3 regions of the Paenibacillus sp. NRS-1760 genome follow, and region 1 is predicted to be linked to each of the others. Evidence: riboswitches for the same ligand, from Rfam matches in the RefSeq annotation. Region 1 holds a riboswitch; each other region holds the start of a gene.
The links. A riboswitch is a leader RNA that binds a small molecule or an ion and turns the genes downstream of it on or off. The one in region 1 is predicted to bind cobalamin.
Positions count from the first base shown of each region.

Region 2: linked by a shared signal. The riboswitch ahead of metE (5-methyltetrahydropteroyltriglutamate--homocysteine S-methyltransferase) and the one ahead of ACIFSR_RS31810 (DUF4430 domain-containing protein) in region 1 are both predicted to bind cobalamin.
Region 3: linked by a shared signal. The riboswitch ahead of ACIFSR_RS01425 (DUF4430 domain-containing protein) and the one ahead of ACIFSR_RS31810 (DUF4430 domain-containing protein) in region 1 are both predicted to bind cobalamin.

Region 1 covers NZ_JBITPK010000021.1:919,652-927,715, forward strand. Annotated here, with positions in the region: gene ACIFSR_RS31810 (DUF4430 domain-containing protein) at 1-2,774, opposite strand, end outside; cobalamin riboswitch at 2,924-3,125, opposite strand; gene ACIFSR_RS31815 (methyl-accepting chemotaxis protein) at 3,273-5,258, opposite strand; gene ACIFSR_RS31820 (ABC transporter substrate-binding protein) at 5,518-6,888, opposite strand; gene ACIFSR_RS31825 (carbohydrate ABC transporter permease) at 7,152-8,064, opposite strand, start outside.
Region 2 covers NZ_JBITPK010000010.1:217,999-226,062, reverse strand. Annotated here, with positions in the region: gene ACIFSR_RS12060 (hypothetical protein) at 1-40, shown strand, start outside; gene metE (5-methyltetrahydropteroyltriglutamate--homocysteine S-methyltransferase) at 114-2,420, opposite strand; cobalamin riboswitch at 2,570-2,763, opposite strand; gene kduD (2-dehydro-3-deoxy-D-gluconate 5-dehydrogenase KduD) at 2,907-3,662, opposite strand; gene ACIFSR_RS12045 (DeoR/GlpR family DNA-binding transcription regulator) at 3,667-4,461, opposite strand; gene kduI (5-dehydro-4-deoxy-D-glucuronate isomerase) at 4,487-5,317, opposite strand; gene ACIFSR_RS12035 (TVP38/TMEM64 family protein) at 5,546-6,154, opposite strand; partial or broken gene ACIFSR_RS12030 (DUF2332 domain-containing protein) at 6,425-7,427, opposite strand; gene ACIFSR_RS12025 (SDR family oxidoreductase) at 7,557-8,064, opposite strand, start outside.
Region 3 covers NZ_JBITPK010000005.1:185,979-194,042, reverse strand. Annotated here, with positions in the region: gene ACIFSR_RS01445 (ATP-binding protein) at 1-166, shown strand, start outside; gene ACIFSR_RS01440 (Fe(3+) ABC transporter substrate-binding protein) at 294-1,433, shown strand; gene ACIFSR_RS01435 (ABC transporter permease) at 1,436-3,091, shown strand; gene ACIFSR_RS01430 (ABC transporter ATP-binding protein) at 3,088-3,753, shown strand; cobalamin riboswitch at 3,768-3,968, shown strand; gene ACIFSR_RS01425 (DUF4430 domain-containing protein) at 4,146-4,913, shown strand; gene ACIFSR_RS01420 (energy-coupling factor transporter transmembrane component T) at 4,906-5,775, shown strand; gene ACIFSR_RS01415 (ABC transporter ATP-binding protein) at 5,766-7,415, shown strand; gene ACIFSR_RS01410 (ECF transporter S component) at 7,403-8,064, shown strand, end outside.

The DNA of each region.
Region 1 (8,064 bases):
GTACCACCATCTCCACCAGTCGAAGCTGTTGTTGTTGTATAAGCTAAAAACTCTGTGAAATGCTTTGTTTTAATAATAAGATCGCCGTTTTGATTATAAGCATAAACCTCATCCGTACGTGCTGATGAATCAGCATATTTCTTGATTTGCGTGAACACACCTGCTTGATCTACAAATCCAGCTTCTTTATCGCCTTGACCTTTAATGGTAAGGGTAACATGTTGATTAAATTGTATTTTTTCATTTCCGCCCGCTTGTATGCGAACAGCGATTGCATCAACTTTTTTATTATTAACAGACAGTGCAGTATTCAGCTTAGCTGTTAGCCCGCTTTCGTCTGTGCTTAAGTATTTGGGAAGCTGCAGCTTTTGATCCCATGTTGATGTAACCGTCGTATTAGCTGGAATCTCCAACGTAGTCGTACCACGAATAGCTGTTACCTTTGGCAATGCAGCCGATGCAAAGGAAAGAATGATATTGTTGGTTACAGGTGCATTGCTTTCTGCACCAAGAGTAACATCCTTCTCGTTCTCATGAATTGCAATATTTTGATCTGTGGTATTACTTACTTCACGAGGTACTGCAACCGCAATTGGCTCCGTTTCTTTTTTACCAACTAAAGCGGCACCTAATGCTTGAACAGTAATTGTTCCGCCTTTTGCTGTACCTTCGAAAGAAATGTTTATGTTCTTTTCATCTTGAACAAGTGATTTTACCTTCAGCTCTGTATTTCCGGTATTAATTGACCAATTATCGATATTGGCCGCAACGCTAGTGAAATCATCGCCAGAAAGCTTTACGTCAATCGTCGGATTAACAGCACCACTCGTAATTGTGGATTGCGTAGAAAGAGCTGCATATCTGCTGTAATAGAAGCGAACAACATCTTTATCCTTAAGCTCATAGGCGTCTACACCAACTTCTGGAACAATACCATTTACTTCATACATCCAACCATCCCAGCCACCAAGGCTGCCTGCTGCTTCTCCAGCTATTTCCGATACATAAGGTCCGTAACTGCTCTCCGTAATTTTATAACTTATCTTTGGAGTTGCTTGATCAAGTGATTTTTTAAATACATCTAAAACCGTAACTTGTTTTTCCGTATTCTTAAACGTCACCGATTGCTTCGTCAAAATTGGTGATGAAATGCCATCAACCTGAAAATCTACAGTCACAGAATCAGAAATTGAAACCGTAAACGGTTCGCTCTCCTTCTTACTCTCTGATACTGCTGCTAATGCTTGTAGTGTAAATGGCTTGTCTTTTGCTTTGCCCAAAAGACTAATCTTAATGTGCTGATCGTTCGTCTTCTCAATTGATTTAATCGTCAGTCCTGACGCATCCGAATCAATAGCCCAGTTGCTTGCAATAGTCGCTTCGCTGCTGAAATGATCACCCACAAGCTTAACATCCACAGTAGGATCAACTGAGCCGGTGTACAGCTTTGTTGTTGTAGAGAGCGCTGGGTAACGACTGTAATAGAATCGTACCTCATCATTTTCTTTAAGCTGGTATGCATTTGCACCTACATCTGGCGCAATGCCATTGACCTCGTACATCCAGCCATCCCAGCCGCCAAATGAACCAGCTTCTTGTCCAGCAATTCCTTGAACATATGAACCAATACTACTATTTACAATATTGAAAGTGATAGGTGGATTTGCTGTATTAAGTGCCTTTTTTAGAGCATCGAGTGCTGTAACTGGCTTTTCATTCTGTTTTAAACTAACCGTTTTCTGATCATAAATACTTTGAGAAATACCATCAACTTTAACCTTTGTGTTAACAAAGACAGGAAGTTTTATTTCACCTAAACGTTGCCATACCGTTTTCTGATTTTTAATATCAGCAAGAGCAACAAGTGCTTGCTCTGTAGCGATTGAATTAGAACCTTTATCTAAATCGTTCTTAAATGCTCCATTCTGGAGCTGGAACAATGAATAAGTATCAAGTACTGATTTGTCATTAGCCATCCAGACATCAGACAACATATCCTCGCCAACGGCTGTTAATCCGCTTACTACGGCAGAAGTGCTGCTCGAGTTTTTTCCATACATGACATTTTCTTGGTTTAACTTTATAGTTTGCAAATAATTTTTCACTCTTACAATCGCAGCTTGAACAGCACTATCATTCTGATAATTGCCGAGTGCAAGCAGCCCCATACCAGTCATATCAGGATCAGAATCTTTTCCAAAAAATGCAAATCCACCGTCATTCAACTGTTTACTTAATAGATATTTTAATGCCTTATTCTTTGAGGTATCATCCCAGCTACCAACGTCACTCCCAAGCTTTACACCCGTGTCAAGTGCATGCATCGCCCACATATGCCTGTTTGTTGAACCGGCGAATGACCCTGTATCCTTATTTAATTGTGCAGCTAACTCCGCATACAGATTTCGATCCGTTTCCCACGCATGCGCAGGATCTTCACCCATCGCGAGTAATGAATAAATATAGCGGATATGAGTTGTATCACTATCATTAGGCTTCAACCCCGGATCCACGGTCTTCCAACTAGGCAGCTTCCAACTGCCATCCTGCAGGTTTTCTCCAGCACCCCAAAGGGCAACAATTTCCCACCAAGAATTCAATGTTGTATTTCTATTTTTATAATACTCAACCGTCTTATCAATCATCTCATTCAATGAAGCATTCGCAGAATGATCTGCTGCTTTACCTACTTGTGGTGCAAATAAAGTAAACACCAATACAAAACTTAAAATTGCAGGCAAACTCTTTTTCATAAATCTTTTTAAATTAAGCAATGTTTTCTCTCCCTTTAATCATTTTTGGCAACAAAAAAACATCTTTCCGTTTGTGGAAAGATGTTTGGATAAACACGTGCGCATGGAAGCATAGGAATCCACCTATTGCAAAAGCACGAATAAACATCTCCCTCCCATCCTCGTGAGAAATATAGAGCGCTCCTATGGCAGGTCTCCTGGCTTCGCTTCATTGCATAGACGATCTCCTTCCCGTCATGATATGACAGTGGACAACATGATCATCTGCTCCGCGATACAGTGGCGGGACCGCGTCGGATTTTGACCGAACTTCCCTATTAAGCTGCTTGTGAATGATAGATTCACGGCAGCACCATATTAGCTATTCTATGAAATTGTAAGTGCTTGTTTTGTGAATTGTATCAAATTTGAAAGGATTAGACAAAGGTTCTGACCGTTTTTTTTCAACTTGTACAATTCTCTATTCGATTTCATGCGCATATGACTAGTATTTCATCATAAATCTACTTCAGCTACAAATTACTCAATTTTGAATCTCTTAATCGAGCGCTGAAGCTCCTCCGAAAGCTCATTTACAGATGAAGCAAGCTGCTGCGTTTCAGCTGCGAGCTGATTTTGCCGCTCAGTGTCCGCTGCCGATTGCGCAGCATGAGTGGAAGTATCCTTGGCTACCTGCGCCATCGATTCAACGGAAGCGCTCACTTCCTCACTGCCTGCTGCCATCTCCTCCGTTGAAGCAGATACATCTTCAATTTGTGAGGCAACAAGGCGGGATTCCTTCCATATCGTGTCAAAAGATACCTTCAGCTCCTGAACGATGAGTAATCCTTGTTCCATTTCTGACTCTCCTGCAGTGACAGCGTCAACAGCATCGGCAGTCAAGGCTAGCACCTCATTAATCGTTTCTTCGATATGGCCCGCATGAGCCGAAGCCTGTTCAGCCAGTTTTCTTACTTCACTTGATACTACTGCAAATCCACGGCCATACTCCCCTGCATGTGCCGCTTCTATAGCAGCGTTTAGAGCGAGCAAATTCGTCTGATTTGCAATAGCAGCAATCGTGCCTGCCATCTCTTGGATTTCGGATGAGCGCTCATTAAGATGTCCGATCACTCTTGATATCGAAGCCGTTGCCGCGCCAAGCCGTTCCATTTGACCAACCGCATGATCCGATTTTTCATGACCCAGCTCCGCTGCTTGCAGCATGTCGTTCGACGCTTCCGACATTTGGCTCGAGGAGTGAGCAATCCTTCCTACGCTCGTCGCCATTTCCTCCATAGACCTTGCTGCCTCAACTGCTCCGTCCGCTTGATTTTCCGCGCCAATTGCCATCTCATTCACAGAGGAAGCAAGCTGCGAGGAGAGCTCTCGGCTTTGCTGCGAGCCTACACCTAATCGGCCTGCAAAATCCGATACGGATGCGGCATTGTTCCGAATCGTCCGCATTAAGCCTTGCATATGGGCAATGAAATGATTGATTTCTTCGCCTAGGCGAGCAATTTCATCATTTCCTTTATTTTCTATACGATAGGTAAGATCCGCTTCGCTAGAATTAAGATTAATTGCTGCATGAACAATATTACGAAGCTTACGTCCTACCATAAATTGTGATAGCAGAAACAAAACGACCAATACAACAACCATCAGGCCGCCAAATTGCATGACAACCATCGTTCTTTCTGAAGCGATGAGCGCATCGGCCTTTTCTTTTGACAATGCAACACGTACCCCGCCCCAATGTTTGCCATCGATAATTAAAGGATAGGAAATATCCCACGTTTCTACCGTTTTCCCGTCTATGAGTCTATTATATTTTTGCAGAAGGACATCATCCGTCTTCGTATTCGTAGCGGCATTGTAGCCTGTTTTATCGTTAAAAATCCGATTAGCCCGGTAGTTTTGACTAAGAAGTCCCTCGTCGCCCCAAGCATCTTTTGATTCTTCTCCCATAGGGCTGTAAATGCTATTATGTGTTGGGATATAGCCCGCAAAATTCGGATTTTCTGAATAAGCGCCTGCAATAGCAAAAATAACATTTTCCTCCGTCAGAAAACTATCCATAATGCCTTGCCAGCGGTAATCCGTATAACGGTCATAGGCACTATCATATTTCAGTTCATATTGAGATAGCGGAATGGACTCTCCATTGTACAAAATCGATTCTTTCCCCGCATAGGATGAGTCCTTTAGTCTTTTTTCTGCCACTTTCTCACTTTCAGGATTTACAGTCAATGTATCGTTGAAAAAATCCTCTTTAAGCTTGTTTCCATCCCATTTCGTTCCATCCTCCAGCACAACACCTGTTTTAAAATCCTGCTCCGTAACATTCTCAAGTGTGCGAGCTAGCGATAAAACCATCGTGCGACCCTTGTCCAGAAGCTGCTGCTCAACAGCTATACGAGTAGATTTCCATTCATAAATGAGAATCACACTTACGATTATGACTAATGCGACGGCCATGACTAGCATAAATTTATTCGTCAACGAGCGTAATCCCATCTTCATTTTTGATAACCCCCACTGTTAATTTATCTATATTAAACCAGTTTAACTAAAATGTTATGTAAATTAAACCAATTAGATTGAAACTTCTTAAATAATACATATTTATATTGAAATTATTAATTATTTTATATGACTAAGTATATGAATTACTAAGCTTAGGCTATCTACATACCTTATTAATACAAAAAAATCACCCTATTGCCGCAAACCATGCGACATAGGGTGATTTCGAGATTAGCCTACTAAAGGTAGACTCCGATTATTTCAACGATTCACGAACCTCAAGCGTCCGCTTATTCCATTTTTCCGTTTCTGGAATCAGTTTATTAATATCTGCTCCATCAAAAATAATTTCATTCAAAATATTGTTCCAGTTGTATTCAGACCAAGCAGGAACGGTTACACCTGGCTGAATTTTTGCATTTTCCTTTGCAATTTTTACAGCTTCCTTGTTTTTGCCTTCCCACATTGGCGTTTCATCATAATAAGCTGTCAATTCAGGATCGATAACCGAAGCATTTGCACCTTGGTCAATCTTCCATTTTTGCGCTTCTTTGGAGAATTGGAAGCTAATCCATAGGAAAGCTTCTTCTTTATGCTTGGAACCGCTGAGCAGTGAAAGCGGACCATAAATACTATAACCTGGTTGGCTTACTTTTCCTCTAGGGAAAGGCAAAACATCCCATTCAAATTTCGCATCTTTTTTGAGGCCTGGAAGTACCCAGTCTCCGCCGATCGCAAAGCCCGTTTTACCGTTAATAAATTCTCTCGATACATCGCCTTGTTCCTTTGCCTTTGCATTGCTCTGCATGGAGCCGTCTTTCCACACAAAATCTGAAAGCCATCTAACATCGTTCATTACATCTGGCGTATTGAGCAAGCTTTGTGTCAAATCTTCATTTAAGTAATGAATGTTTGCAGCATGTCCGTCAGCAATTGCTTTTGTGCTAAGAACACGCATTTGAAATTCTGGCTGTGTCGTTAAGCCATATTCCCCTGCTTCTGGATCGGTAATTTTTTTGGCTACATCGCGGAAATCATCGTAAGTCCAATCATTTGCTGGCATTTCAACACCATGCTTAGCAAGCAAATCTTTATTGACGAGTATCCACATCGGTACGTCAACGAATGGCACAGCCAATTTTTTGTCTTTATACGTCATCGTATCAAAAAATCCTTGAGGCAGCTGAACATCTTGGAATGTCATATCCTTCTCGATATAAGGAGTCAAATCCTCAACCAAGCCAGCTTGGTCAAACGAGATCAAATCACTGTCGATCCAAGTTAAATCGGCTGGTGTTCCTGCCGCTTCCAAAGTAGCGATGATCTCCATAATTGGTTTGCCGTTTACAGGAACCTGTTCAATTGTGATCCATGGATATTTTTCGTTAAACATTTTGTATAATTCCGTGTAAGAATCGGACCATGAAATGAGTTTAATCGTAACAGGTTCATGCTTCTCTTCTGTAGCCGGTTTGGCTGCATCATCGGTAGGTGCATCTGTCGCTGCATTATTAGAAGGAGTGTTAGTCGTTTTATTCTTTTCACCATTGCCGGAGCAAGCTGAGAGAACGACTGAAAATAACAAGACCATACACAACATCCATGTCAAAGCGCTTTTGTTTTTCATTTTTTGGCCTCCTAAAGTTTTGTGAAGCAAAACTAGCTTCGTAAGCATAAGCTTTAAGTTTTGTGAAGCAAAACTAGCTTCGTAAGCATAAGCTTTAAGTTTTGTGAAGCAAAACTGGCTTCGTAAGCATAAGCTTAGTTTCGTAAGCCTTCCCCTCGTTTTTTGCGGTTTAGCATTCTTTATAACGTTGAAACCGTTCCAGCAGCTGTTTGCCGAAACATCACCCCCCTAAAGAGCTGCTGCACCTTAGCGTAGACAGCGGACTATTCAACAATTCCCGTTCTTTCAATACCGCTAACGAACCAGCGCTGAAGGAACATAAACACGATGATCGGCGGTAAAATAATAAGGAAGGCTGCGGCCATTTTGGTGCTCTCCGTAATCGGATTAACGATGGTTCGCGTATTACCGAGTAAGGACGGATTCAGCACATCCTCCAGCATATCTAGGCGAATCGACAGCGGCGTGAAACCTTTGGTAAGAAACATCGATGGCTCATAATACATGTTCCAGTACCAAATAAATGAGAAGAGAAACACGACTAAGCACGCTGACCTTGCAAGAGGCAGCATAATTCCGAAAAACAGCCTCGCTGTAGAAGCTCCGTCCAGCTTCGCTGCCTCCTCCAAGCTTGGCGGCTGCGCTTTGAAAAACTGCCGGAAAATGAGAATAAATAATGCTCCCTTAAGGCCTTGCCCGAATATAGCCGGTATGAGAAACACAAAAATCGAATTCAACAAGCCGAGCTTGCTGAATATAACGTAAAGCGGAATGATGATAACCTGCGGCGGAATCAAGAAGGTCAATATGATTAGCGCCGTAAAAAGTCCCTTGAATGGCAGCTCCAGCCTAGCAAGCGCGTAGCCGGTCATCGCACAAATAATGACCTGTACGAGCGAGCATGTCACCGATATAAGGGCAGTGTTTCTGAGCGCTTCTGGGTATTGCAGACCTTTCAGCGCTTTCGTCACATTTTCCCAGGTAATCTCACGCGGAATCCACTTTACCGTCGGATCAAGGAGATCACTCATGTTCTTAAACATCGTGCTGACCATATAAAGAATCGGCTGTAAATAAAGATAAGCGACAATCGAGAGCAGCAAATAAATGATGAGCTTCGCCAGCAATCCGTCAGACAAGCTTCGTCCGAGCACCAGCATTTTCGTTTTCTGGGCT
Region 2 (8,064 bases), on a different contig from region 1:
TTTGCGTCAACGTTCCGTCTCCTACATCTCTTTGGATTAATTTCGTTCATAAGAAAAAAAAGACAGTCCAGAACAGATAACCTAGTTCTGGACTGTCTTATTGTATTTAGGATTTAAACCTTCGCTAATGCAGCACGCTGCTCTCTGACTTGGTAAGTAGCCAGCATCATGTTGCGCAGTGAAGCAACCGTTTCTTCCATTCCGCGTGTTTTCAAGCCGCAGTCCGGATTAATCCAGAAGAGCGTAGGATCGAGCACTTTAATGGCGCGCTCGATCATGCTGACCATTTCTTCCACGGACGGTACACGCGGGCTGTGAATATCGTAAACGCCTAAGCCGATGCCTTGGTCATAGGTGTTCTCCTCAAAGCTATGAATCAGCTCGCCATGGCTGCGCGAGGTTTCAATGGAGATGACATCCGCATCCAGCGCAAGAATGGAATCGATAATATCATGGAACTCACAATAACACATATGTGTATGAATTTGTGTTGTGTCACGCACAGCTGAAGTCGATAGACGGAACGCATGCACGCCCCATTTTAAATAGGCATCCCAATCACTGCGTTTAAGCGGCAAGCCTTCTCGCAAAGCTGGCTCATCAACCTGAATCATTTCGATGCCTGCAGTCTCAAGCACCTTTACTTCCTCTGAAAGTGCAAGCGCAATTTGGTATGCAACCTGCTCCCGTGTGATATCGTTGCGGACAAATGACCAGTTCAAAATCGTAATCGGACCCGTCAACATCCCTTTTACCGGACGACTTGTCAGCGACTGCGCATACACGCTTTCGGTTACTGTCATTGGCTCAGTAAATACAACATCGCCATAAATGACCGGCGGCTTTACGCAGCGGGAACCATACGATTGAACCCAGCCGCCTTTTGTAAATGCGAACCCATCCAGCTTTTCTCCGAAAAATTCGACCATGTCCGTACGCTCAAATTCACCGTGAACGAGGACGTCAATGTTAAGCTCTTCTTGGATTTCAATCCAGTTTTTAATTTTATCGTTGATAAATGAAGCGTAGTCCTGTGAGCTGAGCTCATTTTTTCTCCATTTTTGCCTTGCTTGACGTACATCCAGCGTTTGCGGGAAGCTGCCGATTGTCGTTGTTGGAAGGAAAGGCAAATTCCACTTTTGCTGCTGCAGCTTTTGTCTCTCCGCAAATGGCTTCTGCCTCGTTGAAGGATGCGCCGCTACCGCTGCTGCATCAGCAGCTTGGCGATTGCGGGCAGGAGAAATGGATAAATGATGAATCCGCTCGCCGTTAAGCTTAAGCTCAAGCTTGCGCAGTTCTGAGATGTCCGCCTCATTTACTGTCGCTGTTTCACTTAGCCACACAATTTCATCCAGCTTTTCTTCCGCGAATGCAAGCGCCTCACGCAGCTCTACTGGCAGATTGGTTTCGTTTTTTGCTGTTACCGGCACATGCAGCAGGCTGCATGACGATTGAACGATCGTGCGCTCAGCTGGAATGTATGCCGAAATCCTTTGCAGCAATTCGAGCTTTTGCTTATAGTCTGAGCGCCAAATGTTGCGTCCGTCTACAAGTCCGATACCAGCGAGCTTATCCTTCGGATAACCAAATTGCTCAAGCGACTTCAAGTTTTGCTCCAAACCATGAACGAAATCCAAACCGATCGCTTGTACCGGGAGAGCAACTACAGCTTCATAATGCTCAACTGCCTCAAAATACGTTTGAAGCATTATGTTAAGCGCTGGCGCTGCTTGGTTCAGCCTTGCATAAATCGATTCAACCCATTGCATCTCTTCCTCAGAAATAGAGGTAACAAGGATGGGCTCATCGATTTGCACCCATTGTACGCCTTCTTGCTCAAGCTCCTTAAGCAGCTGAGCATAAAGCGGTATAAACTGCTCAATGAGCTGCGGAAGCTGCTTGGCATCGTAGCCCTTCGATAGCTTGAGGAAGGTGTATAGACCGATAATGACAGGTTTACCTTCAATACCAAGCTTTTCTTTGGCTTCGCGGTACGCAATCAGCGGACGGTTTTCCGTCAGTACCGGAGCAGCATCCGCAAGTTCTGGCACGATATAGTGATAGTTGGTATTAAACCATTTGGTCATCTCGCAGGCTTGTGCTTCCTGTGTCCCTCTCGCCATTGCGTAGTAGGTCTGTACGGGAACAGGACCTCCATCATAGGAAAAACGATCTGGCACAAGGCCAAACATCGCTGCAGTATCCAGCATTTGATCATATAACGTAAAATCATTAACAGGGATTAAAGAAATTCCTTTATCCTTTTGCAGCTTCAAGTTGTTAAGACGAATACTTTCAAGGGTTTGAAGAAATACCGTTTCGTCCAAATCACCTTTCCAAAAAGCTTCAAGTGCTTTTTTCCATTCCCGATTTTCGCCGATACGCGGATATCCAAGTACACTGTTTTGCAGCTTGCTCACGTTCATATTTCCTCCTAATAAATGTAATTATTATGAAATAAAAGCACAAAAAAGAGCGTCGTTACCTTAAAGAAGCAAAGGTAAAGACGCCCGGCGTTTTAATAAACAGCGGTTCTGTCTTAACACCTCCCTATCTCCCGTAGGTAAAATCAGTGTCGTTCAAATAGGCAGGTCTCCTGGCTCCAGAATCATCATCGTAAGCTTGCCTTCCCAACCGGTTAAGATCAGTGGCGTTAGCGCTTAGACTCCTCTGTTACAGTGGCGGGACCGCGTCGGTTTTGCACCGGACTTCCCTTTTAAGCTCAAGCTATACAGCAAGAGCACCTATTTCCACTTATTTCAGTTGTTGATCGCATTTTTTAGGATCACGAATAACTATACACGCAAAATAATAACCATACAATGGAAATCATTATAGTATCAAAAAAAGACTCTCCTCTAAGCAGCCTGCGCTGCAAAAGGAAAGCCTTATTGGTTTTTATATAATTACCTAACCAGCCAACCGCCATCAACAGCCAAGATATGGCCGTTCATATAATCAGAAGCTGAAGAGGCTAGGAATACCGCTGGTCCAATCAAATCCTGCGATGTACCCCAGCGTCCCGCTGGTATGCGCTGCAAAATTTGAGCGCTGCGAACAGGATCCTCGCGAAGCGCTTCGGTGTTGTCTGTACTCATGTAGCCTGGGGCTATCGCATTTACCTGCAAGCCTTTAGCTGCCCATTCGCTAGCAAGCGCTTTGGTAAGACCGGCAACGGCATGTTTGCTGGACGTATAACCCGGAACATTAATTCCGCCTTGGAAGGTTAACATCGACGCAATGTTAATAATTTTCCCTGAGCCCTGTTCAATCATATGTTTCCCAGCCAGCTGGGAAAGGAGAAATACAGAATTCAAGTTAACGTCGAGTACATCCTGCCAGTCCTCGTAGCTATGCTCTGCAGCTGGTGTGCGGCGAATGATACCCGCATTGTTGACCAAAATATCGATGCGTCCCAGTTCTTCAACTGTACGATCAACAATTCCAGCAAGCTTCGTTCGGTCAGCAATATCGGTCTGAATTGTAATCGCTTTGCGTCCAAGCTCTCTTATCGCTGCTGCCGTTTTGTCAGCAGGCGTTTGGTTCGTGACAAGCGCGATATCCGCACCCGCTCGTGCTAATCCAAGCGCAATCGCTTCTCCAAGCCCGCGCCCTGCACCTGTGACGACAGCTGTTTTACCCGTCAAATCAAACAAACTCATCGGCTCAGCTCCTACCTTTAGTACGCTTCCCATTTTCCGAAAGCGCTGCTTTCATCATTTTTATATTTTGTGACTCATACCTCGCCGCAACGTCCGCATCTATACCTTCGTCTGTGATGATATAGTCAATTTCATGCAAACCGGCAAACGTTATTAGTGCACCCTTATCGAATTTGTTATGATCGGCAAGGCAGTAGACGACCTTGGCATTTTCCATATACAGCTTCTTCAGCTTCGTCAATTCTTCTGTGAATATGGTAAGCCCATATTCCATATGAATGCCGGTTGTGGAAAGAAATAGCTTGTGTACATTCAGTCGTTTAATCCATTCCTGCGATTCTGCGCCGATAAGCAAATTGTTATGCCGGTAGCCCCCGGGAATAACAAGCCTTACTTGGTCCTTCGCAGTCAGCTCCCGAATGATAAGCAGATCGTTCGTAAGCACCGTAACCGGGATGTTGGGCAGACGTTTTGCCATTTCGAGCGTAGTACTGCCAGCATCAAGCGCAATAATATCATTAGGCTCGATGCAGGAAAGAGCAAGCTCTGCAATCGCCGCCTTCTCCCGCTGATGCTTGCTGTTTGGGAATTGCAGCGGATAAAGGCTGTCTTCGCCTCTATGCTGGGGCACAGCTCCGCCATGAGTCCGTTTCAGCAATCCCTTCTCTTCCAGCTTCTCTAAATCTTCACGAACCGTTTTCTCCGTGACTTGAAACAGCTCGCTTAGCTCGGAAACTTTAACCGCGCCAAGCTGCTCCAATTTATCTATAATCTTACGATGCCGTTCGGCAGCAAGCATAGTGCACCCCCTGTAGCGAATGTTTCTATTTTAGCTCGCTTGCAGGTACGGCGTCCATATCTGTAAATGTGTAGTTCTCTCCAGCCATCGACCAGCAGAATGTATAATTGCTTGTGCCCACTCCTGAGTGGATCGACCATGGCGGTGAAAGAATCGCTTGGTCATTGGCAACAACAAGATGTCTCGTCTGCGAAGGCTCGCCCATCATATGGAATACGCGAGCATCATCATTCATGTCGAAGTACAAGTATGCTTCCATGCGGCGGTCATGGACATGAGAAGGCATCGTATTCCAGACGCTTCCCGTTTTCAAGCTCGTTACACCAAGCATAAGCTGGCAGCTTTGGATGCCGTCTGCGTGGATATATTTATAAAGAATACGTTCATTGGAAGTCTCCTGCGAACCAAGATGAGTCGGATTCGCTTCCTCCATCGTCATCTTGCGTGTTGCAATTTCAGCATGCGCAAGCGCGGAACAGAAATAAAGCTTCGCAGGGTTTGCTTTATCTACACTTGACAGCAGCACCTGACGTTTGCCCTTGCCAACATAAAGCACGTCGAGCTTATTCAGCTCGTATACTTCCCCATCAACGGAAATCGAAGCAGGTCCGCCAATATTCAAGAAGCCAACCTCGCGGCGCTCCAAGAAATATTCGGTTTTTAGCGTTGCAGCATCCTCCAGCTCAAGCGTCTCGTTCACAGGCAATGCTCCGCCTACAACCATTCTGTCATAATGCGTATATGTCATTTTTAATTGATCTTGCTCAAACAAGCTTTCGATCAAAAACTCGCTGCGCAGACGTTCCGTATCATATTGCTTCACATCAGTAGGATTCGTAGTATGGCGTACTTCCATTGGATAAAAGCCTCCTAAAAGTTATTTGCGTTAGACTCGCCTCGCAAGCTACGCTAATGTTTGTTATTGTTCGTTTTTATAATAACACACATTTACGAACATAAAAAGAACATTTTAAACATTTTGGATTAGCATGAACATTTTATTATCGAGAAGATTGTACAACAAAAAAAAACGACCTCCGCGCACATCATTTGCGAAGAAGCCGTTTGTTGTTTTAGAGGAAATCTAATGAAGCTTCCACCTTCGATAAACATAAAGAGATACCGCCATAAACATGCCGTATACTAAGACGGTAACGAATACGTTTCTTGGATCCGTCATAAGCGTATCACCGATCGTGGCGAACAGCAGCATCGCTGGAATTTTGCCAATCGATGAGGCGATCGCATAAACGGTAAAGGAAACACGGCTTAGCGCCGAGTACATATTAACTGCAATGGATGGAATGAACGGAATGAGCCGAGCAAACATAATCGTTAGAAAAGCATTCTGCTCAAACATCACCGTTAGTTTGCCGATGCTTGGATAACGGTAGAGAAACTTCTTCCCCCACTCTTGGTAGCCATAGCGGATAAACAGAAACATCACAATGGATGCTGCCGCTGAGCCAATCCATGTCACTGCCGCGCCTAACACTGGGCCAAGAGCAGCACCAATGAGCCCGCCGATTACGGGATACGGGATGACAGGAAATAGTGCGACGAGCGTTGCCATAATGACGACGAGCGGCACATTATCCGCTTGCTGAAACCACGTCAAAATCACATCGCCATAATGATAAATAAGATAAGCAATACTGGCATACAAAGCAGCTAAACCTGTTTTTTTGAGCATTGTTGTACCCCTGAATAGTAGATATCTCCAGCTTATCATTATTGATGATAAATACGAGCAATGCATTGTGTCAAATTTAAGATCGCCAGTGATCAGTCGTTCAGTTCTTGTTTAAATGCAGCAGCGCATATTCCTTCGGAAGCAGTACAATCTTTTGTGCTTTCCATGCAATGGTGTAAGCACCCGAATCCCATTCCATAAAACTCTCGACCTCTATCCCTGCGCGCTGAAATTATGCTCTTTCGTTAAATCCACAATGAACGATTAGGATCAAAGCATCCACCGAAACCAACGGCCATGACCATCTGTTTCCGCTAACGTTTCCGTTTGCTCCTTGCCCTCCAAATAATAATCAAGATGAAGATTTGGGTCCCACATATTATTGTTTCGCTACTCTCCTAATGTTGTCTGTTAATTCAACTTTGTCTTCATGAGTCATTTGATTAGCTACATGGGTGTGAAACACACCAATAACACAATCCGCCGTTATTTTAGCAACCATTTCTGCAAGTCGTTTCACGCCATTCCCCTGAAACAACTCCATCTGCTGCCCTTTTAATAAAGAAGCTGCTTTGCCAAAATTCACAATCCGCTCATTATGCTCAGGCCATATCAACGATTTTAACCAAAGATAATCGTCTGCCTCTTCCAGATTATTAACATGCAAATCTATTCCTATCCTTGTAATCACTGGCGGACTTTGTTTTAGGAGATGCAAGGCAACGTCTCCACGAACTTCCGAGTGCAGTACCAGTTCAGCATCTATACTTCCATAGGTTTCACTATCGTTATATTGATAACTATACTTATCCCAAAAAAGCTGCAGCCCCGCACTTGTTCCGATTTCAATGATTGCTAATGGTTTTTTCGTTTTTTGATACATGTAACAAAATGCAGGATACAAGAATGCACAGCGTCTAACCTCATTCGTTTGTACAAGCTTGTTTTGGAGAAGATGAACAATCTCGTTTTTATGCTGATGGCAAAAGTGTTTAAAAAAAGGGAATGCCTCCGCCGCCTCTCTCGGATCGTTAACTATGCTGCCGTAAAACTTTTGCAGTTCGTGGCTGCTCTCTTTGCGCAGCAAGTACTGCACCGCAGCAAAAAAAAGATTGGGAACTGGCTGGCCTTCTCTGCAATGAGAAGCCATCTGAAGCATTTCATCATCATCTGCAATGGCTAATGATAGCTGTTCATATAAACGGCTTGAGCCATTGCATTCCCTCGTCGCGAACACCATAAATTGCTCAGTCAAAATAGGCTTGTTCAACAATGCCATCCCTCCAATTTCCCACTTAACGGCATTGTATCATGGCTATCGATAAATCATATTTCAATGATTTTATAAACTATATAGATTTCTTTTATCAAGTGTATGAAGGATGATAAAGGATAAAAAGAGCTATTTACCCAAAAAACCACCTTCAGATTTTATGACTTGCCCGGTTATCCACTGCGATTCGTCACTCGCCAAGAAGCAGATTGCTTTAGCCGCATCCTCCGGCAAACCGATGCGTCCCATAGGGAACATTGGCAAAAAGCCTGCTTTCATCTGCTCATCCATCCAGCCAGAATCGGTCGGACCTGGATCAAACCCATTCACTGTAATTTGAAGCGGAGCCAACCCTACAGATAACGGCTCGATTAGCCCGATCAATGCGCCTTTAGTTGCTATATAAGCCAAATTATTAGGATCGGGCCCTTTTGAAACCATAAAAATAATTCTGCCCGATGTCCCTTTAATTTGGTTTTTCTCAAATCGGCTCGCAAACGCTGTGCTTAACAATATCGGCCCGCGGTTATTCACGGCATAATGTTGGTCCAATATATTTATATCCAAGCTTTTGTAATTGGAAGGTACGCAATAGGTGGCGTTGTTAATTAATATCGTCGCGTGGCCTAACGACCTT
Region 3 (8,064 bases), on a different contig from region 1:
TTACCGCGCAGACCGTTCGAGGAGCGGCACAAGCGGCGGTCATGGACTCGGTCTGGCGATTGCGAACCGTTTGGTGCAACGATATGACGGTAGTTTGCTCATTGAAAGTAAACTTCATCAAGGTACCACCGTTTCAGCTGTTTTTAAACGAGTTACCCGAAAATGAATGTCGGGTAGCTTTTTTTTATTTTCACAGCATTTTCTCATTTTAGTAGGTTACAATAGGAACTGTTGAATTGGTGGTAATGATTTTCATTATCAAATTAAAAGTGGGAACGAGAGGTATGACCAAGATGAAAAAGAATTATATCGTAAGTGTCGTATTGTTAACGATGCTGACAGTGCTCGTATTAGCAGGTTGTGGAGCGAATAATGCAGGAAACGATAAGACGAATGCTTCTTCGCCATCGCCAGAGGCGAGCCCAGCAACGACTGAAGCAGCCGGTGGAAGTAATGATACGAGTAAGAATAACAACAAAGAGCAAGTCGTAAACGTGTTTACAGCAAGACACTATGATGTTGACAGCCAGTTGTTTGATGCCTTTACGAAAGAAACAGGCATTAAAGTCAATGAAATTAAAGGTACAGCAGAAGAGCTCGTTGAACGTTTGAAGCGAGAAGGAGAAAGCTCAGAAGCAGATCTGTTCATTACAGTAGATGGCGGCGTTCTAAATTATGCGAAGCAAAATGAAGTGCTTCAACCGATCCAATCCACAACGGTTGATAGTAATGTACCCGCAGAGCTGCGGGATAACGAAAATAATTGGGTTGGCATTGCAACCCGTGCACGCGTTATCGTTTATGCCAAAGATCGTGTGAAGCCGGAGCAGCTGTCCACCTATGAAGATCTTGCAAATGCCGCATGGAAAGGGAAAGTATTGGCGCGCTCGTCTGCCAGCCTTTATAATCAGTCGCTGCTTGCTTCATTCATCGAACTAAATGGAGAGCAAAAGGCTGAAGAATGGGCGAAGGGGATTGTAGCAAACTTTGCTCGTGATCCAGAAGGCGGAGATCGCGACCAAGCGAAAGCGGTCGTTGCTGGTCTAGGTGATGTTGCGATTATGAACACTTATTACGTTGGGCAAATGTTGAATTCGAAGGATATGGAAGAGGTTAAGGTTGCAGAGAAAATTGGCGTATTCTTCCCGAACCAAGAAACGACAGGCACACATCTTAACATCAGCGGTGTAGGCCTTACTAAGCATGCTAAGAATAAAGATAACGCTGTTAAACTGATCGAATTCATGACAGGCAAGGATGGGCAAACGCTGTTAACGCAAGGAAGCTTCGAATTTCCTGTAAATGCTGCTGCAGAAAAGCCTGAGTTGTTAAAGGGCTGGGGTGACTTTAAAACACAGAAGCTGGATTTCTCCAAGCTGGGCGATCATAACAAAAAAGCAGTCGAGCTTCTGGCTAAGGCAGGTTGGAAATAAAAATGATGGCTTCCATCTCTTTGCGAAATTTAAAGAGAATATTGAACGGCTGGGTTATATTGAGCGTAATAGGGGCCATCATGGCCCTTATTCCGTCTCTTTATATTTTTTTCGGTTTGTTTGACAAACCGAATGAAAACTGGCAGCAAATCAAAGAGTATATGCTGTTTGAATCTGTCGTTCAATCTTTATATCTTGTAGTAGGATCGGTGTTTTTCTCCGTTATCATCGGCGTGTCGCTTGCATGGCTTGTTGCAGCCTATGATTTCCCGATGCGGAAGTTCTTTCACTTTGCATTTTTGCTGCCACTGGCTATTCCACCATATATTGCAGCTTATACTTACGGTTCTATGCTGAGCTACACGGGCAGTATACAAGTTTTTATGCGAAATACGCTCGGCGTAACCCCTAACCAAGCTTATTTTGATATATTGTCCATGAAAGGCGCTATTTTCATATTTTCAATGTTTTTATTTCCTTACATTTATTTGATGACCAAAACCTTTATGGAGAAGCAAAGCGCAGCTTTCATAGAAAACGCAAGATTGCTCGGCAAAGGGCAGCTTCATATCTTTTTTCGAATCGTATTGCCTTTGTCGCAGGCTGCAATTATCGGCGGAGCCAGCCTCGTCGCATTTGAGGTACTGAATGATTTTGGAGTAACCAAACATTTTGGCATTGCTTCGTTTACTGCAACGATTTTCAAAACATGGTTTGGTATGTATGACGTTGATTCTGCCCTGAGATTATCTGCACTCCTAATGAGCGCTATTATTGGATTGTTTATTATGGAGAGACTCCTTCGCAGGCGAAAAATGTATCATTCCGCGACAAGCAAGCTTAATCCGCTTAAACGAAGGAAGTTATCCTATTTAGGGACAGCTGCTGCTATTTTTGTGAGCACGGTTATATTTGCCCTCTCGTTCGCTATTCCAGTAATTCAGCTCCTCGTTTGGGCGAGATGGACCTATCAAGATGTATTGAACAGCAAATTTGCACAGCTCGTCTCCAACACGCTTTTGGTTTCCATTGTTGCGATTACTGTGTTGATGCTGCTTGCCGTTATTGTCGCCAATGTAAGCCGCAGCCTGAATCGATCGCTTTTGTCGCTTGCAGCAACGAAGCTAATTTTAATGGGCTACTCTATCCCGGGTGCTGTTTTGTCCATTGGCGTGCTTGCTTTGTTTATTTCTCTAGACCATCAATTAAGCGGCGTCTACTCATGGTTAGGCTTTGGATCGAGCAAGCTCGTGCTCAGCATGTCGCTCGTGATGCTTATTTTCGCCTATGTAATCCGCTTCCTTGGTGTAGGATTTAATGCGGTGGAAGCGGGATTTGATAAAATAGGCAATCGTTATTCTGAAGCTTCCAGAACGCTTGGCATAGGTATGACGGCTACCTTCTTCAAAGTGGACTTGCCATTAATAAAAGGCTCCATATTAGCAGGCTTCCTGCTTACCTTTATGGAAATTATGAAGGAGCTGCCGCTGACGCTGCTGCTGCGCCCATTTAATTTTGAGACGCTAGCGACTAAAGCTTATCAATATGCAAGCGATGAGCAAATTCATCAAGCTTCGGTACCGTCTTTATTTATAATCACGGTGGGTATGGCAACTGTTTTTGTTTATCATTGGTTGGGAGAGAAGAAATCCAGATGAACTTTTTTGAGCTGACTAACGTTTCTTTTAGCTATGATAATGGGAAAAAGAGTGTATTAGAAAACTTTACGATGCAAATGCAGAAGGGTGAAGTTGTTGGAGTGCTTGGTCAAAGCGGTTGCGGAAAAAGCACGCTGCTGCGGATTATTGCCGGGCTTGAGATTCCTGCCTCGGGACGTATTGCCGCTGGCGGCAGGGTTTTAGTGGATGATCAGCAGTTTATTCAGCCTGAGCAGCGCGGCATAGGCATGGTTTTTCAGGATTATGCGTTGTTTCCTCATCTGACTGTCGGTCAAAATATATTATTTGGTTTGCATCGATTATCAAGAAAAGATAGATTCAAACGGCTGGATGAAATGCTGGAGCTGATCCAGTTAAAGGATTTCGTCAAGCGATATCCGCATGAGCTTAGCGGCGGTCAGCAGCAGCGTGTTGCTTTTGCTCGTGCGCTTGCCCCGTCTCCCTTGATGCTGTTGATGGATGAGCCATTCAGCAGTTTGGATTCACACTTAAAGCAAAGCATCAGGGAGGAGCTGAAGCAATTGCTTCACCAAGCCCAAATTACGTGTATGTTCGTCACCCATGATCAAGAGGATGCAGCTGCTATTTGCGATCGAATCATTCAAATCCCATATAGACAAACCCCAGCAATCCCGATATGATTGATTAAATAATCGCATAATTGAATAGAGAAGGTGCAAACAAAAGCATGCTTTTGTTTGCTTAATAGGGAAGTCCGGTTCAATGCCGGCGCGGTCCCGCCACTGTATGTGAAGAGTGATTCTCTGCAAATGCCACTGTCCGATTCAAGGATGGGAAGGTGTGAGAATCGCGTTGACGCACGAGCCAGGAAACCTGCCTTTTTTATTTTGTTTCTCATTCTTCGGGGGTAAAGAATGTGGAGGCGTAATCGTTTTGCAGGACGCATCATATATTTTAGTTATATACGGTTGCTATTCTTACATTCGACATGCAGATCCCCTAATAGAAGGGGGTCTTTTTTTTTATTGTTAAGGTTTGTGTGAATGAGATAAAAAGGAGTAGAAAAGAGACGATGGCAAAGATCTGCAAGAAATGGTTACCAAGCTTAATCATCCTATGGCTGGTGATTGGTTTATTAGCTGGCTGCGCCAGTCCGGCACAGAGCGTTAATTCCACTACCAATCAAGTGCAAACCAGCAACGAAGGACAAGTGGAAAAAGAAGCGGAGAAAGCCGCTGATGAGCAGCCAACGAGTACTTCAGCATCAGAAACAACAGAGGCAACGCAGTTGCCTAGCAAAGATCAAGATAAAGCGAAGGCAACTGACGACGCTGGCGATAAGCAAGCAACGCCTTCCCCGAAGCCGAAGCAGACAAATGAGCCGAAATTGGATGATCCCAAAACGAAGCCTACTGCTTCTGCGAAACCAAATAAAACAGATGGCGCGGCTACTGCGAAGCCCGTCACCCCTGCTGCTACGCCAAATCCTGTGCAGACGGTTACGATTTCTATTGTCGCGGACAAAGATACGGGAACGGTGCTCCCTCCAACAGCTGTAGAGTTCAAGAAGGATGATACCGTTCTTGATGTATTGAAGAAAATTACGAGAAAAAACAAAATACAAATGGAATACAGAGGTGTTAAAGGCGGTGCATATATTGAAGGCATCGATAATATTTACGAATTCGATTTGGGCGCGAAGAGCGGCTGGATGTACCGAGTAAACGGTGAGTTTCCTAACAAGGGCGCCGGGGTTTACAAGGTTAATGAAGGCGATGTTATTGAATGGTTGTACACGACTGATCTTGGCGAGGATATAGGAGCAAAATTCGATGAATAGTGCGTTCGGTTCGGTACATCCGGTTACGAGCTTCAGTTATTATGCAGGAGTCATTACATTCGGCATGCTCTTATTTCATCCTGTTTTCTTATTGACGTCACTTGCTGCGATTACGGTAATTATTGTCATTCATGGCGAAGGGAAGCGGCTGCTTAAGCTGCTTCCTTATTATGTTCTAATGGGCGGTTTAGTTGCTGTTCTTAACCCGCTGTTTTCTCATCGCGGGCGGCATATTTTATTTTATTTTATGGATCAGCCGATCACGTTGGAAGCTATTTTATATGGTGTGACGATGATGCTCTCTTTATTGTGCATTTTATTAGCCTTTGTATCGTTTCAGCAGATTGTTACGACGGAGAAATGGATGTATTTATTTTCAAGAGTCGCTCCGCGAACTGCACTGCTAACCTCGATGTCGATTCGGTTCGTACCGCTTTTCTTGCGGAGACTGGATCAAATTACTACGGTTCAACGAATAAAAGGGGTTTCGATTCTCGAAGGCAGCTTGAAAAAACGGAGCAAGGACGGCATGCTGCTTGTTCGTGTGTTGTTGACCTGGTCCTTGGAGGAGGCGCTTCAGACCGCTGATTCTATGAAAGCTAGAGGGTATGGCGCAGCTAAACGAAGCTCTTATGTCATCTATCGTATGGATCGTAGAGATTGGTATGTTCTATTGTTTCTTGGAGCAATGGCACTAGTATGCATTTGGGGCTGGATGCAAGGTTTTGGTGTGCTTACTATTTATCCGCGTCTGGAAACAATGCAGTTTCATAGGGGGGAAGGCATTGCATACGCTTGCTATTGCGCCTTTCTGTTAACACCAGTCGTACTTGAAGAAATGGAGAGAAGGTCATGGAAGTAATTCAGATTGATCAATTGACGTTCCATTATCCGGAATCAACGGTTGCAGCACTCGATAACATCACTTTAAATATCAAGCCAGGCGATTTTGTCGTTCTTTGTGGGGCATCCGGCTGCGGCAAAACGACGCTGCTTCGGCACTTGAAAAAAGAAACGCAGCCTACGGGGAAACGCTCAGGCACCATTAAGTATAATCGTGTATTGCTAGAGGAGCTGCCTGCGGTCGAGGCGGCTGAACATATCGGCATGGTGTTTCAAAATCCTGAAAATCAAATTGTGATGGATCAGGTATGGCATGAGCTGGCTTTTTCCATGGAAAATGTCGGTTATGGGCAAGCGGTTATGCGTAAACGACTAGCCGAAATGAGCCATTTCTTTGGGCTGGATGAGCTGATTAACAAATCCGTTCATGAAATATCGGGGGGACAGAAGCAGCTGATCAATCTTGCTTCAGTATTGCTGCTGCAGCCAAAGCTGCTTCTATTAGATGAGCCCACCTCGCAGCTTGATCCGGTAGCGGCACGAGATTTTCTGCAGTTTATTTATCGGCTGAATCAGGAAATGTCGATGACGGTTATTATAAGCGAGCATCGGCTGGAGGATGTTATTCCACTTGCAGATCGAATCATTCTGCTGGAGGAAGGCAAAGTGAAATATGACGCGCCGCCGAGAGAGCTATGCAGGCTCGTTGGTGCTGATGCAGCACAAAAAGAAATGCCATACCTGCCTTCCGTTACGAAGCTGTTTCTATCTACCCAGAAGGCTGGCAACCTACCAGAAGCAAATCAAATTCCGCTTACCGTGCGTGAAGGGAAGAAGTGGCTCTCCAATGATTTCGGTGTACATACAATAGCCGCAAATCAATCAGTAATCAACGAAAGCAGAGAGCTCGAAAAAAAGGAATGGCTGCTTGCTTGTGATGAAATAACGTTTAAATACGAAAAAGCGAGTGCAGAGGTGTTGAAGAAGCTGTCGCTTAACGTGTACAAGCATGAGTTTTTGGCGGTGCTCGGCGGCAACGGGGCTGGAAAAACTACGATGCTGCAAATGATGGCCGGATTATTAAAGCCGCAGCGAGGCAAGCTGAAGCGGGATAAATCGATTAAAGTCGGTTATTTGGCGCAAAATCCACTGCTTTATTTTAGCTACGATACAGTTGAAGAAGAGCTTCAGCGAATGGCGGATTACGCCAAACTCGATGATCGGGATCGGAAAATAGCTCAGGTTGTCGATTCCCTGCAGATTTCCTCTATTTTGCCGAAGCATCCTTATGATTTGAGCGGAGGAGAGCAGCAGAGAGCGGCGTTAGCGTTAGTGCTGCTAGGTGAGCCGGATGTTCTATGCTTGGATGAGCCGACAAAGGGGCTTGATCCCATAGCCAAGCAGCGAACAGCGGAGCTGCTGCAGCAGTTATGCGATGCAGGCAAAACCATAGTCATGGTCACGCATGATATTGAATTTGCTGCAGAGCATGCAACGCGCTGCGCGATGCTGTTTGATGGAGCAATATCTGCTGAGGCGGAGCCGGCACAATTTTTTGGCACTAATTATTTTTACACAACAGCCATCAATCGAACGGTGCGGGAATGGCTGCCAGAAGCGCTGACGACAGAGGATGTGATTGCAACGTGGGCAAAATAAAGCTCTGGTTCATAGCCAGCATTGGACTGTTCATCGCAGCTATGGCCTTATCCTCTGCCATTACCGATGATCATTATTTAATGCTAAGTATCGTGCTGCTATTTGTCACGATGATTCCTTTTTTTGCAAGGTTTGAGAGACGGAAGATCGAAGCGCGCGAGATTGTTATCCTTGCTGTGCTGGCGGCGATTGCGGCCATCAGCCGCGTACCGTTTGCACCGCTGCCGAGCGTTCAGCCCACATCTTTCGTCATCATTATTGCTGCGATTGTGTTTGGAGCTGAATCGGGCTTTATTATGGGCGCAATAGCTGCAGTCGTATCGAATATCTTTCTAGGTCAAGGCCCGTGGACGCCGTGGCAAATGTTTTGCTGGGGAATGATCGGGGCTAGTGCGGGGTGGCTGCGGCATACTTGGCTCATCAAAACAAAGACCGGCTTGCTCATATTTGGTTTCGGATGGGGCTTCTTGTTTGGCTGGATCATGAATATTTGGTTTATCATCGGATTGCCAGACGCGCTGAGCTGGAATTTGATTTTTGTTTCCTACATTCAAAGCTTTTATTTTGATCTTGCGCATGCGCTGTCCAATGTTTTTTTTCTTGCCGTGTTTGGGAGCAGCTGGATTGCCATATTGCAGCGCTTCAAGAG